2 regions of the Exiguobacterium sp. QJM3NY_9 genome follow, and region 2 is predicted to be linked to the other one. Evidence: a T-box and tRNA genes for the amino acid it is inferred to sense, from the RefSeq annotation. Region 2 holds a T-box; the other holds one or more tRNA genes.
What was found. A T-box is a leader RNA that pairs with one kind of tRNA and senses whether it is charged. The one in region 2 lies ahead of trpS (tryptophan--tRNA ligase), so its partner is inferred to be a tRNA-Trp.
Positions count from the first base shown of each region.

Region 1: it has a tRNA-Trp gene. The T-box ahead of trpS (tryptophan--tRNA ligase) is inferred to sense a tRNA for this amino acid. The anticodon was not compared.

Region 1 covers NZ_CM149679.1:723,233-730,037, reverse strand. Annotated here, with positions in the region: gene AC0VYQ_RS03655 (transglycosylase domain-containing protein) at 1-15, shown strand, start outside; gene AC0VYQ_RS03650 (DUF5366 family protein) at 19-585, opposite strand; gene trmL (tRNA (uridine(34)/cytosine(34)/5-carboxymethylaminomethyluridine(34)-2'-O)-methyltransferase TrmL) at 832-1,305, opposite strand; gene AC0VYQ_RS03640 (methylated-DNA--[protein]-cysteine S-methyltransferase) at 1,305-1,790, opposite strand; gene queG (tRNA epoxyqueuosine(34) reductase QueG) at 1,780-2,925, opposite strand; tRNA gene AC0VYQ_RS03630 (tRNA-Gly) at 3,008-3,078, opposite strand; tRNA gene AC0VYQ_RS03625 (tRNA-Gly) at 3,110-3,180, opposite strand; tRNA gene AC0VYQ_RS03620 (tRNA-Leu) at 3,185-3,265, opposite strand; tRNA gene AC0VYQ_RS03615 (tRNA-Cys) at 3,301-3,374, opposite strand; tRNA gene AC0VYQ_RS03610 (tRNA-Gly) at 3,381-3,455, opposite strand; tRNA gene AC0VYQ_RS03605 (tRNA-Gln) at 3,464-3,535, opposite strand; tRNA gene AC0VYQ_RS03600 (tRNA-His) at 3,546-3,618, opposite strand; tRNA gene AC0VYQ_RS03595 (tRNA-Trp) at 3,628-3,698, opposite strand; tRNA gene AC0VYQ_RS03590 (tRNA-Tyr) at 3,703-3,786, opposite strand; tRNA gene AC0VYQ_RS03585 (tRNA-Phe) at 3,823-3,895, opposite strand; tRNA gene AC0VYQ_RS03580 (tRNA-Asp) at 3,903-3,978, opposite strand; tRNA gene AC0VYQ_RS03575 (tRNA-Met) at 3,986-4,059, opposite strand; tRNA gene AC0VYQ_RS03570 (tRNA-Glu) at 4,070-4,144, opposite strand; tRNA gene AC0VYQ_RS03565 (tRNA-Ser) at 4,178-4,268, opposite strand; tRNA gene AC0VYQ_RS03560 (tRNA-Asn) at 4,295-4,369, opposite strand; rRNA gene rrf (5S ribosomal RNA) at 4,376-4,491, opposite strand; rRNA gene AC0VYQ_RS03550 (23S ribosomal RNA) at 4,587-6,805, opposite strand, start outside.
Region 2 covers NZ_CM149679.1:2,045,806-2,052,610, forward strand. Annotated here, with positions in the region: gene AC0VYQ_RS10600 (peptide ABC transporter substrate-binding protein) at 1-1,449, opposite strand, end outside; gene AC0VYQ_RS10605 (DUF3899 domain-containing protein) at 1,721-2,101, shown strand; T-box leader at 2,162-2,370, shown strand; gene trpS (tryptophan--tRNA ligase) at 2,421-3,425, shown strand; one part of gene AC0VYQ_RS10615 (IS3 family transposase) at 3,575-3,944, shown strand; one part of gene AC0VYQ_RS10615 (IS3 family transposase) at 3,944-4,902, shown strand; gene AC0VYQ_RS10620 (peptide ABC transporter substrate-binding protein) at 5,024-6,667, opposite strand.

The sequences.
Region 1 (6,805 bases), 1.3 Mb from region 2:
AACATTCTACGCTGACGATCATTTCGGGAATAAAATCGCTTCGCCTAACGAATTGAACAAAGTCAATCCGACCCAGGCTAAGCCAGCCAGTAAGATGCCCCATGCAAGAAACAAAAAGACAATCAAGCCAATCGCTCCGGCCGCAGTCGTCATCTTGCTAATTTGAAAGGTATAAAAGAAAAAATAAATTAGGAATGAACTTGCTAATACGAGGCAGACGAGTGGGAACGATGTCATGAAAGCAAAGCTGATGCATCCACCGACGAGCAATAAAATGCTACCAGGTCGAAGCATACTGAGTGTCGTCCCAATCTGTTCCTTGATGAAGAAGGCAAACCCTAACTGATTGATTGTGTCTGAAATCAGTTTGAGCGTACTAAAAATCATAAAATAGACAATCAAAAAACCAAGCCAAACTAATAATTTAGTGTCACGTGCGCTCAAAATTTGTAACAATTCATTGTATACACCGACATCCTTTAGCCATGAGAGTGCTAACTCCGATGTCGCAATCGCAAGCGACGTACTGAACAACAGGATGCTAATCAACGGCGCATAACTTAACAGATAGACATTCGTCCGCATTTCTAATCTCCATTCATAGAAAATTCATATGTAGCACACAATTTCTCTTACAGGTATACTATAATAGATTATATCGGTTATTGAGACTGAAGGGGGAAGCAAAAATGGCATTTATTTTAATGATTGGTGTAAGTCTCGCTTTCTTGACAGCGATTTTCACTGCAGGCTACAACAAAAAACCTGAAGGTAACGAATAATAAAAAGGCGCTGATGCATCGAATATGATGCGTCAGCGCTTTTTTGTGTTTAAAGTAGTCCAGCGTACCCTTGCTGCCGTAATGCTTCATACACGATAATTGCAGCCGTATTTGAGACATTTAGCGAACGAACTAAATTTGACTGCGGTAATCGAATACAACGATCTGCATTTTGGTCGATGACTTCAAGCGGTAAGCCTTTTGTTTCTCGACCGAATACAAAGAAGTAGTCTTCCTCGACATTAGACAAATCAATTTGACTTGGATACTGTTCCCCATACTTCGTGATGTAATAAAACTTCCCTTCCGGGTGCTTCTCCCATAATTCTTCGAGTGAATCATGATATCTTACATCAACAAACTCCCAATAATCGAGTCCGGCTCGTTTCAACTGCTTATCATCCGTTGAAAAACCTAATGGACGGATTAAATGAAGAACGGAATGTGTCGCGGCACACGTCCTTGAGATATTTCCTGTATTTTGAGGAATCTCTGGTTGATACATTACAACATGAATTGCCATTATCTTCTCTCTCCTATCTCATGCGCAAGTAGCGCTTGTTTATGATCGATTCCACTCGCAAACCCCGTCAACTTTCCGGATGCCCCGATGATTCGATGACAAGGATAAATCAGCGCGATCGGGTTTCGATTCAGTGCCCCACCGACGGCTCGCGCTGCTTTTTCGGAACCCATCATTTTAGCTAATGTTCCATAACTCGCTGTTTCTCCGAATGGAATCCTTCGAAGATTTGTAAGAACACGCCGCTGAAAATCCGTCACGTCGAGGCGGCAACTAATGCGTTCTAGCGCATTTGGTAGACGATTTTCATAATCATCGAGAGCTTGTTTTAGATGCAGTGGAAGTGGCGCTTCGTACCGCTGTCCTTCTCGAACATATCGTTTAGCGCGCTCAGCATCAAGACCAAAATCTAAATAAACAACGACGTCGTCCTCCCAGGCAATCAGTAACTCTCCGAACGTGAACTTCACTTGTTTATACGGCATCGGGTTCCCTCCACTCCGACAAAAGACGCTCACCTTCCGTTTGGACATCCTGGGCGGAATCATTCATTAGTCGTTCTTCTACGTAACTTTTTTCATCGCCCCCCGCAATACGGCCAATCGCCCAGAGCGCGAGAGCCCGCATATCATCACGTGGATCTGTTTCTGCCATCAAGCGCAGAGCATCAAGCGCTGTCTTGTCTTGATAATGAACGAGTGCACAAATCGCATTTCGTTGAATCGGCTTCTTTCCACGCCAAGCTCCTGAAAGCGAACCGAATTTCGCTTTGAATTCACGATTGCTGAGCGACAAGATTGGAATTAAGAGTGGTTTGACTTGTTCCGGGTCCGGCTGCAATTCAGCATGTTGCGTCGCATGTTTTTTTCGATTGTAAGGACAAACTTGCTGACATGTATCACAGCCGTATAAGCGATTACCTAATGCGTAACGGAAATCTTCCGGAATCAGCGTCTTCGTTTGGGTAATGAAGGAGATACAACGTTTCGCATCAATTACCCCCGGCTCGACTAATGCATCCGTCGGACAGGCATCGATGCACTTATTACACGTTCCGCAGAGTTCTTCAACCGCTTGATCAGGAGGTAAGTAAAGATCTGTAATCAATTCACCGAGGTAAAGATAAGACCCATGTTCTTCGCTAATGATCGAACAATTCTTTCCGCTAAAACCAATTCCTGCCCGTTCTGCGACGGCGCGATCGACGAGTTCACCAGTATCCACCATCGAACGTGTCTTTGCTCCAGGCGATAACTCTTCGATTTTTTTCTCTAGTAGCTGGAGTCGTTGATTCAGCGCCTGATGATAATCAAGCCCCCAAGAAGAGCGACCAAAAATCCCACGCCGTTCCCCGGCTTTCCCACGTGGTGCATCCGTTAACTTACTCGGGTAAGCAACTGCAATCGCGATGATTGATACGGCGTCATCTAGCAACAGTTTCGGAGTTGTCCGTTTTTCGAGATCAGGTTCTTCAAAACCAGATGCATAATTTTTATCCTGCTGATCAATCAATCGTTGTTTCATCGTTAAAAATGGATCGGCCGTCGTCACCCGAAACACATCGATCCCAATCTCTAAAGCATATGCTTGAAGTGTTTCTTTAAGTTGTTCTCCGCGCATGACAGATCCCTCCTTTCATCATTCTATCCTAAACAAAAAGAGCAATGTGTCAGATGAAAACGACACGTTGCTCTTTTAAATAAGCGGGTGAAGGGAATCGAACCCTCATCATCAGCTTGGAAGGCTGAGGTTTTACCACTAAACTACACCCGCATGGGTTAAAACTAAGATTGTGAAAAGGTAAAGCGGGTGAAGGGAATCGAACCCTCATCATCAGCTTGGAAGGCTGAGGTTTTACCACTAAACTACACCCGCAAGATACCGGTGGTCGGAATCGAACCGACACTCCAAAGGAACACGATTTTGAGTCGTGCGCGTCTACCAGTTCCGCCACACCGGCACAATCTCTTGCAAAACTATTGAATTGAAAAGAATTGGAGGCGCCAGTCAGAATCGAACTGACGATAGAGGAGTTGCAGTCCTCTGCCTTACCACTTGGCTATGGCGCCACTCGTTGGAGCGGAAGACGGGATTCGAACCCGCGACCCCGACCTTGGCAAGGTCGTATTCTACCACTGAACTACTTCCGCTTAAAAAGCTGGGCTGGAAGGGATCGAACCTTCGCGTGCTGGAATCAAAATCCAGTGCCTTACCACTTGGCTACAGCCCAATAATAAGAGGGCGACTGATGGGAATTGAACCCACGAATGCCGGAATCACAATCCGGTGCGTTAACCACTTCGCCACAATCGCCATAATAAACAGGGGCAGCAGGAATCGAACCCGCGCTGACGGTTTTGGAGACCGTAGTTCTACCGCTAAACTATGCCCCTATGGTGGTGGGGGGGGGCGGATTCGAACCGCCGAACCCGAGGGAGCGGATTTACAGTCCGCCGCGTTTAGCCACTTCGCTACCCCCCCACAAATGGGAAATCAACTTCATTCTTCTATAAAAGGTGGCTTTGGACGGAATCGAACCGCCGACACGAGGATTTTCAGTCCTCTGCTCTACCGACTGAGCTACAAAGCCTTAACAATGGCGGTCCTGACGGGATTCGAACCCGCGATCTCCTGCGTGACAGGCAGGCATGTTAACCGCTACACCACAGGACCGTATGTATTGCGGGGGCCGGATTTGAACCGACGACCTTTGGGTTATGAGCCCAACGAGCTACCAGACTGCTCCACCCCGCGATGATAAAAATGGTGACCCGTACGGGAATCGAACCCGTGTTACCGCCGTGAAAGGGCGGTGTCTTAACCGCTTGACCAACGGGCCATCGTAGTAAAATTGAAACGTTACATATAATTATGGCGGAGAGCAAGGGATTCGAACCCTTGAGACGCTTATGACGCCTACACGATTTCCAATCGTGCTCCTTCGGCCACTCGGACAGCTCTCCAGTGAACGTGGTGAAGAAGTTATTAATGGCTCCGCAAGTAGGATTTGAACCTACGACCTACCGGTTAACAGCCGGTTGCTCTACCACTGAGCTATTGCGGAACGATCGCCTGGCAGCGTCCTATCCTCACAGGGGGAAGCCCCCAACTACTTTCGGCGTTCAAGTGCTTAACTTCCGTGTTCGGCATGGGAACGGGTGTGACCACTTGGCTATCGCCACCAGACATCTATTATCTTAACATTATGTTTCCATAACGTCAAGCACTTTTTTTGAAAGGCTCGCGCCCTCAAAACTGAAGTCATCAACAAAATCATCTGCTAGAACAAGGCCTCGACCGATTAGTATCACTCAGCTCCGCATGTCACCATGCTTCCACCCGTGACCTATCTACCTCATCGTCTCTGAGGGGTCTTTCTTGATTACTCAAAGGGAAATCTCATCTTGGAGGGGGCTTCATGCTTAGATGCTTTCAGCATTTATCCCGTCCGCACGTAGCTACCCAGCGATGCTCCTGGCGGAACAACTGGTACACCAGCGGTGCGTCCATCCCGGTCCTCTCGTACTAAGGACAGCTCTCCTCAAATTTCCTGCGCCCACGACGGATAGGGACCGAACTGTCTCACGACGTTCTGAACCCAGCTCGCGTACCGCTTTAATGGGCGAACAGCCCAACCCTTGGGACCTACTCCAGCCCCAGGATGCGATGAGCCGACATCGAGGTGCCAAACCTCCCCGTCGATGTGGACTCTTGGGGGAGATCAGCCTGTTATCCCCAGGGTAGCTTTTATCCGTTGAGCGATGGCCCTTCCATGCGGAACCACCGGATCACTAAGCCCGACTTTCGTCCCTGCTCGACTTGTAGGTCTCGCAGTCAAGCTCCCTTCTGCCTTTGCGCTCTACGAATGATTTCCAACCATTCTGAGGGAACCTTTGGGCGCCTCCGTTACTGTTTAGGAGGCGACCGCCCCAGTCAAACTACCCGCCTGACACGGTCCTCCAGCCGGATTACGGCTGCGAGTTAGAGACTCTATGCATGAAGGGCGGTATCCCAAGGGTGACTCCTCCGAAGCTGGCGCTCCGGTCTCGACGTCTCCCGCCTATCCTGTACATCATGCACAAAGCCTCAATATCAGGCTGTAGTAAAGCTCCATGGGGTCTTTCCGTCCTGTCGCGGGTAACCTGCATCTTCACAGGTACTATGATTTCACCGGGTCTCTCGTTGAGACAGTGCCCAAATCGTTACGCCTTTCGTGCGGGTCGGAACTTACCCGACAAGGAATTTCGCTACCTTAGGACCGTTATAGTTACGGCCGCCGTTTACTGGGGCTTCGGTTCAAAGCTTCGCTTGCGCTAACCCATCCCCTTAACCTTCCAGCACCGGGCAGGCGTCAGCCCCTATACGTCATCTTGCGATTTAGCAGAGACCTGTGTTTTTGCTAAACAGTCGTTTGGGCCTATTCACTGCGGCTCTACTCATGTAGAGCGTCCCTTCTCCCGAAGTTACGGGACCATTTTGCCGAGTTCCTTAACGAGAGTTATCCCGCGCGTCTTAGAATTCTCATCCCGCCTACCTGTGTCGGTTTACGGTACTGGCACCTTCCACCTCACTAGAGGCTTTTCTTGGCAGTGTGAAATCGTGACCTTCGTCCCTAGGGGACTCCGCGTCGTTCCTCGATCTTGGTGCCTGACGGATTTGCCAATCAGACAATCTCGAAACTTACACATGCACTTCCATCCGCATGCGTCACTATCCTCCTGCGTCCCCCCATTGTTCAAACGGTGGATCGGTGGTACAGGAATATCAACCTGTTATCCATCGCCTACGCCTTTCGGCCTCGGCTTAGGTCCAGACTAACCCTGAGCGGACGAGCCTTCCTCAGGAAACCTTGGGCTTTCGACGGAGGGGATTCTCACCCCTCTTTTCGCTACTCACACCGGCATTCTCACTTCCAAACGCTCCACTGCTCCTTCCGGTACAGCTTCACAGCGGTTTGGAACGCTCCCCTACCATTCCTTACGGAATCCGCAGCTTCGGTGGTATGTTTAGCCCCGTTACATTTTCGGCGCGGCGCCACTCGACTAGTGAGCTATTACGCACTCTTTGAATGGTGGCTGCTTCTAAGCCAACATCCTAGCTGTCTAGGCAGCGCCACATCCTTTTCCACTTAACATACACTTTGGGACCTTAGCTGGCGGTCTGGGCTGTTTCCCTCTTGACTACGGATCTTATCACTCGCAGTCTGACTCCCGAGTATAAGTTGCCGGCATTCGGAGTTTAACTGAATTCGGTAACCCTGTGGGGGCCCCTAGTCCAATCAGTGCTCTACCTCCGGAACTCTCAACCTCGAGGCTAGCCCTAAAGCTATTTCGGGGAGAACCAGCTATCTCCAGGTTCGATTGGCATTTCACCGCTACCCACACCTCATCCCCGCACTTTTCAACGTGCGTGGGTTCGGACCTCCAGTCAGTGTTACCTGACCTTCATCCTGGACATGGGTAGATCACCTGGTTTCGGGTCTACGACAACGCACTATGGC
Region 2 (6,805 bases):
GTCGAGACGTTTCGTAACATCTGCTTCTTCATTGGCAGCATTCAACAACTTATCATATGCTGATGAGTCGTAATTAACATCGTTTTGACTATTTGTTGATTCAAAGATCGACAAATTCGACATTGGATCTTGGTAATCAGGACCCCAAAGTGAATACGACATTTGGTAGTCACCTTTAGACTCTAAATCGAGTTTGTTCTTGAATGGCTGTTGTTTGATTGAAACTGTCACGTTCGGCAAGTTTCTTTCAATTTGACCTTTCATGTACTCACTTGTCTTTTTAGAGTCTTCGCTGTCGAACGATAATAGTTCAATCGTTGTTTTCTTATCGCCATTTGCTTTTTTCCAAAGATCAGCTGCTTCGTTCCCATCACGATCGAACCAGTTAATGTCACTCGTATAGTCTTTTCCAGCTTCATCTTTAATGAAGTCTTTTGGAATGAAGCTTGTTGTTGGAATCGAACCATTCGCAAGTAACGTTTCTGTGATGCCTTTAGGATCAATTGCGCGAGCAATCGCTTTGCGGGCATTGACATCTTTCATCGTCGCATCTTCGTTATTGAACTTCAAATAAGCGATAGTAGAACGTAATGCCGTATTGAATTCAGGTTTCGATTCATAAACAGCAACTTGTTCAGATGTTAAGCCAGCATAATCGATGTCATTCGATTCATACAGGTTAGTAACCGTTGACGAATCTTTAACGACACGAATCGTTACTTCGTCAAGACTGACGGCATCTTTATCCCAGTAGTTTTCATTCTTAGTCAAGACACGTTTTGAATCTGTTTTCCAAGATGTCCAAACGAATGGTCCGTTGTATAACAATTTATCCGGTTGAAGTGAAAAGTCTTTTTCGTTCTTTTTATAAAAATCTTCACTAATCGGTGTATATGTTCCAAATGACGTCAGTGACAAGAAGTACGGCGATGGACGCTCAAGTGTTACTTCAAGCGTTTTATCATCAAGTGCTTTGACTCCTAATTCATCAACTGGTTTTTTCCCTTGTGAGACAGCTGCACCATTTTTGACGGTATCAAAGATATAGGCATATCCTGAACCTGTTTCTGGATCAACTGCACGTTTCCAAGCAAATTCAAAATCTTGTGCTTTGACTGGAGAACCATCAGACCATTTCGATTCACGAAGTGTAAACGTGTACGTGAGGTTATCACTCGAGATATCTGTTTTTTCGGCTAGTGCAGGAATCGCCTTACCTTCTTTGTCTAACCGGTAGAGTCCTTCCATCGTGTTTCCAATCATATCAAATGCGACTGAATCCGTTGCTTTAGCCGGGTCGACCGTCGTAATATCGGACGTACTCGTTAAGCGCAAGTTTTTCTTGTCTGAAGAACCTGAATCTTTATCTCCGCTCGTCGAACATCCTGCAAGGACTACACTCCCTGCAAGCATGACTGATAACGCGAGACCGACAGTTTTTTTCTTCATCGGTGAGTCATCTCCTTTTCAATTTTCAAGTTGCCATAAACAGTTATGACATCAATAACGTTGGATCGAATCCACATGCATTCCCCAAAATGCATTGACCTGGTTTCGAAAATTCAAACGAAGTGATAAGTTGATTTTATGTGAGAATAACAATAACGTCAAGTGAATAGTCACACTATTTGCTGTTTTAAGATATATAACCGTAATAAATTCGTAACTTTCGGGAGCATTGCGTATAATGGATTCATAATCCATATTAAGGGGGACTACTATGCGTTTTCACTTGTTTCGTCCGATTTTAATCGCTTTAATTTTATCGATTATTTACACCATTTGGGCGAGTTTCACGGATTCAACCCATTCTTTTTTCTATCACTTTTCGGGTGGATTATTTATCTCAGGATTCATCTTAATGGCAATCGGATTATTTTCTAACATGTCTGCAAATGGATTTTTTAGAGGGCTGACTGCCGGGTTCAAAAAACAACGTGAGGCAAGATTACGAGAAATCGATGGTGAGTATCACGAGGACGAGGATGAAGAGCACGAAGTGTATGAAGAAAAGCGGAAACGTTCTTTAAACCGGACAGGGCCATACTTGTCTAGCGGCTTATTGTGCATTGTTTTCTCATTGCTTTTGTCATTCGTTTAAACGAATTTTTCGTGACGCTAGACAATGGTCTATGGTAAAATCTTGTTAAGTTACATGTATAATAACACGGTGAAGAAGAGTAGTACATCGAGTCGTCACTTTAAGAGAGTCCATGGTTGGTGTGAATGGATAGTGGATGCAGATGGAATGGACTTCGGAGTGGCTGACTTGAACAGTGAAGTAGAGTCAGACGGGATTGCCCGTTACAGCAGTTTAGAGCGGCTATTATCATAGCAACTTGGGTGGCAACGCGATGACTCGTCCCTTGATTATTCAAGGGACGAGTCATCTTTTTTTATTCTATTTTCGGAGGGAAACGATTATGAAAACGATTTTTTCAGGTATTAAACCAACCGGTACAGTCACGCTAGGAAACTACATTGGGGCGATGAAGCATTTTGTCAACTTACAAGATGAGCATGATGCCTATTATTGTATCGTCGATCTCCATTCGATCACAGTCGAGATTGACCGTGTCGAGTTGATGAACAATACACGTGCCCTCGCTGCACTGTATATTGCAAGTGGTCTCGACCCAGAAAAAGCGACGATTTTCGTCCAATCAGAAGTCAAAGCACACGCGCAGCTCGGTTGGATGTTAACGTGCCTAGCAGGTATGGGTGAACTTGAACGCATGACGCAATATAAAGATAAATCACAAGGAAAAGAGCGGATTGGCGCAGGTCTCTTCGTCTATCCGACGTTAATGGCCTCTGACATCCTTTTATATGATGCGGAACTTGTCCCTGTCGGTGAAGATCAAAAACAACACATCGAGTTGACACGCGACTTAGCACAACGATTCAATAGCCGGTACTATGAAACCTTTAAAATGCCTGAGCCAGTCATCGCAGAAACAGGTGCTCGTATCATGAGTTTGACGACACCAGAGAAAAAAATGTCTAAAACAGATACGAATCCAAAAGGTTACATCACGATGCTCGATGAACCAGCTAGTATCCGTAAAAAAATTAAGTCGGCCGTGACGGATTCGGAAGGAATTGTTAAGTTCGATCGGGAAAACAAACCGGGTGTCTCAAACTTACTCGAAATCTATTCACTACTCGCTAATATCTCCATCGCCGAGCTCGAAGCGAAATACGAAGGTTCAAATTATGGCGTGTTCAAAGCAGATGTCGCTGAAGCAATCATTGCCGAGCTCGAGCCGATTCAAAAACGCTATTATGAGTTAATCGATTCAGAAGAACTCGATGTCATTTTAGATCAAGGCCGTGAAAAAGCTGACCTCGTCGCTTCTCGTAAACTTGCTAAAGTAGAAAAAGCCATGGGGCTCCAACGTAAACGTGCTAAAGTCAAAAAATAATCAATTCTTTCATTAAAAAAGGTCCTGTGCTCTTTGTGTTGAACTGAACCCTGAATGGTGGACACTTGATAAAAGACCCCATTCGGGGTTTTTTGTGTTTAAAGATATCGATATACTGTATCTATTCAATTTAGACGGGAGAATTATTCATGAACAGACGTACCTTCAATCCAGATCAAATCAGACAACTTGAAGCGAATCTTCACGTAGCCTCGGTATCAGATCGTACGATTCAATATAAAGGAGAATTTAAGATTCACGCTGTACGTGAGAATTTAGCTGGTAAGCGACCGATACAAATCTTTGAAGAAAGCGGCTTTGACCTGGACATGATCGGTAAGCGAACAACGAACGAAGCGTTGAAACGATGGCGGAAGACCTATCGCATTTATGGAGAAGAAGGACTCTTGAATGAGAGACGTGGAAAATCAAATCTTGGAGGTCGACCGAAAAAAGATGATTCCGTCGAACGACGCCTTGCGAAAGCTGAAGCACGAATCAAGTACCTCACAGCGGAGAACGAATTACTAAAAAAGCTCGACGCTCTCGAAAGAGAGGCGAAGTATCGAAACTAACCGCATCTGAGCGCTATCAGGCAATCAATATTGTCTTACGGAAACAATCATCGGGCCGATTCGTGACGGACCTATGTACGCTCGCTGAAGTGAGCCGCAGTGGTTATTACGCCTGGCTCGCACGTACGGATAGTGTTTCCCTTCGGGAAGAACGCGACTATGCGGACTACCTACTTCTAAAACGTGTTCATGATCGTCACAAGGGAAAAATCGGCTATCGTGGTCTTTACATGGAGATGCTTGATGTCATTGGTGGACCGATGAATCATAAACGTATTTTGCGTATCATGAGGAAGTTTGGAATCGTGACGAAAATCCGTAGGCAGAACGCTTATCGTAAAATCGCTAAAGCGACATATGAACATAAGACTGTACCGAACCACTTGAACCGTCGGTTCGATCAAGATGAGCCTGGTAAGGTATTCGTCACAGACATCACTTATCTCCGTATTGGATCTGGTCAAACTGTTTATCTCTCTTGTGTGAAGGATGTCGCTACACGTGAAATTATGGCACATCATCTATCTACAAGCCTCCATATGGAACTAGTCCTTCATACAACGAATAAACTCGCAGAACGACTTCAAGGGAATATACACCCGGAAGCCATGATACATTCCGATCAAGGATTCCATTATACGCATCCTGCTTATCAAACACGCATCCGTGAGATGGGAATGCTTCAATCCATGTCTCGTAGAGGAAACTGCCTAGATAATGCCCCGATGGAATCGTTCTTTGGGCACTTGAAAGATTATGTCGATTATAAATTAGCATCTGACCTCGATGAGGTCTGTGCCATGGTCGATGCTTACATTGATTATTACAATAGCGAAAGAAGACAATGGAAACTACAAAAGATGACTCCGGTACAATACCGAAGCCATCTCATAGCAGCTTAATACGTTAAGGGTGCTTTTATTAAACTGTCCAAACTCTAGGGCTCAGTTCATGTGTAAAGAGTACGGGACCTTTTGTCAAAAAAAGAGAGCATCTCTACAATAGAGACGCTCTCTTGACATTTTATTTACCTTCGATTGAAGCCCATTTGTAAGAGAAGTCTGCGCCGAAGTTATGCTCGACAACACCTTTTACGTATGGTTTAACGAGGAACGCACGTCCACGTTGATAGACAGGTGAGATTCCCGCAGAATCAAGAAGGATTTTCTCTGCTTCTTGAAGCTCAGACCAACGTTTTGCTGCATCCGTTTGTGTTTGTGCATCTTTGACGAGTTTGTCGTACTCTGGATCTGACCAGTCACCACGGTTATATGGTCCATCAGTCAAGAAGAGATCGAGGAACGTCATTGGATCTTGATAGTCAGGACCCCAGCCTGCGAATGAGAACTCGAAGTCGCCTTTGTTTTCAAGATCAAGTTTGTTTTTGAACGGTTGTTGCTTGATTGTGACTTTCATACCTGGAAGGTTCTTCTCAAGCTCGCCTTTCAAGAACTCACCGATTTTCTTCGCATCATCACTATCATAGTTAAGAAGCTCAAGTTCGACTGAATCTTTGCCGATTTCTTTTAAGCCCTCTTCCCAAAGTTTTTTCGCTTCATCCGCATTGAACTCGTTGAATGTTGGATACTTTTCACGGAAGTCTTTTCCGTCAGCATCTTTCGCGAAGTCTTTTGGTACAAGATAGTTTGCTGGAAGTGATCCGTTTGCAAGGATGACATCCGTGATGCCTTTTTTGTTATATCCCATATCGATCGCACGGCGAATTTTTTCATTTTCGAGTGCTTTAACTTTCGTATTCAAGTAAAGGTAGAAGATTGTTGATTCACCTTTAGTTTGGAATTCTTTATTATCTTGATACTGAGCTACGAATTCAGATGAAAGACCTGTACGGTCGATTGTCCCTTTTTCGTAAAGGTTAACAGCAGTCGAAATTTCTTTTACGACCTTAACATTGATCGTGTCTAATTTGACGCTATCTTTATCCCAGTAGTTATCGTTTTTAACCATTTTCCAGCCTTGTTCACGTGTCCATTCCGTTAACTTGAATGGTCCATTGTAAAGTGATTTGTCAGCTGTCGTACCGAAGCCCTTACCGATTTCTTTCGAAAGTTCTTCCGATTTCGGCATGAATGGACCGAATCCAGTCAATCCGAGGAAGTAATCTGCAGGTGATTTTAATTTTACTTCGAACGTTTTATCATCAACTGCTTTAACGCCTACCGCGTCACGCTCGCCTTTTTTCGTGTTGTATTCTTCGGCACCTTCGATGTTGTAGAATACGTACGCATATTGCGATGCGTTTTCTGGGTTAAGCACTTCTTTCCAAGCGTACTCGAAGTCTTTTGCAGTGATTGGTGTACCATCAGACCAGTTAGCATCACGTAGCTTGAACGTGTACGTCAATTTGTCGTCAGAAACCGTATGGCTTTCTGCAATACCTGGTGTTGGCTGTTGCTTGTCATCCAAACGGTAAAGACCTTCCATCGTGTTGTTCAAGACGTTGAAAGAAACAGCGTCCGTAGAAGTTGTTGGGTTAAGCGTCGGGATATCCGCGCTTTCGATCAGGTTAAGCGTCTGCTCACTTGATTTTTTGTCCGAACCGTTATCGCCCGATGAATCATTTGAATCAGTCGTCGAACAAGCAGCAAGGAATGCGCTTGATACGAGCGCTACTGAGGTAGCGAGTGCAAAACTTTTCTTTTTCATGATACGATGACCCCCCTAAAATTTCCAAAGCTAGTAATCTAAAGTTTTTGTCCGAAAAAAAGTAGTACTTTTTGGCCGAACAAAACTCTCCGTTACAAATAGTTTACAATGTTCTGATAATTTTGCAAAGCTTTTATC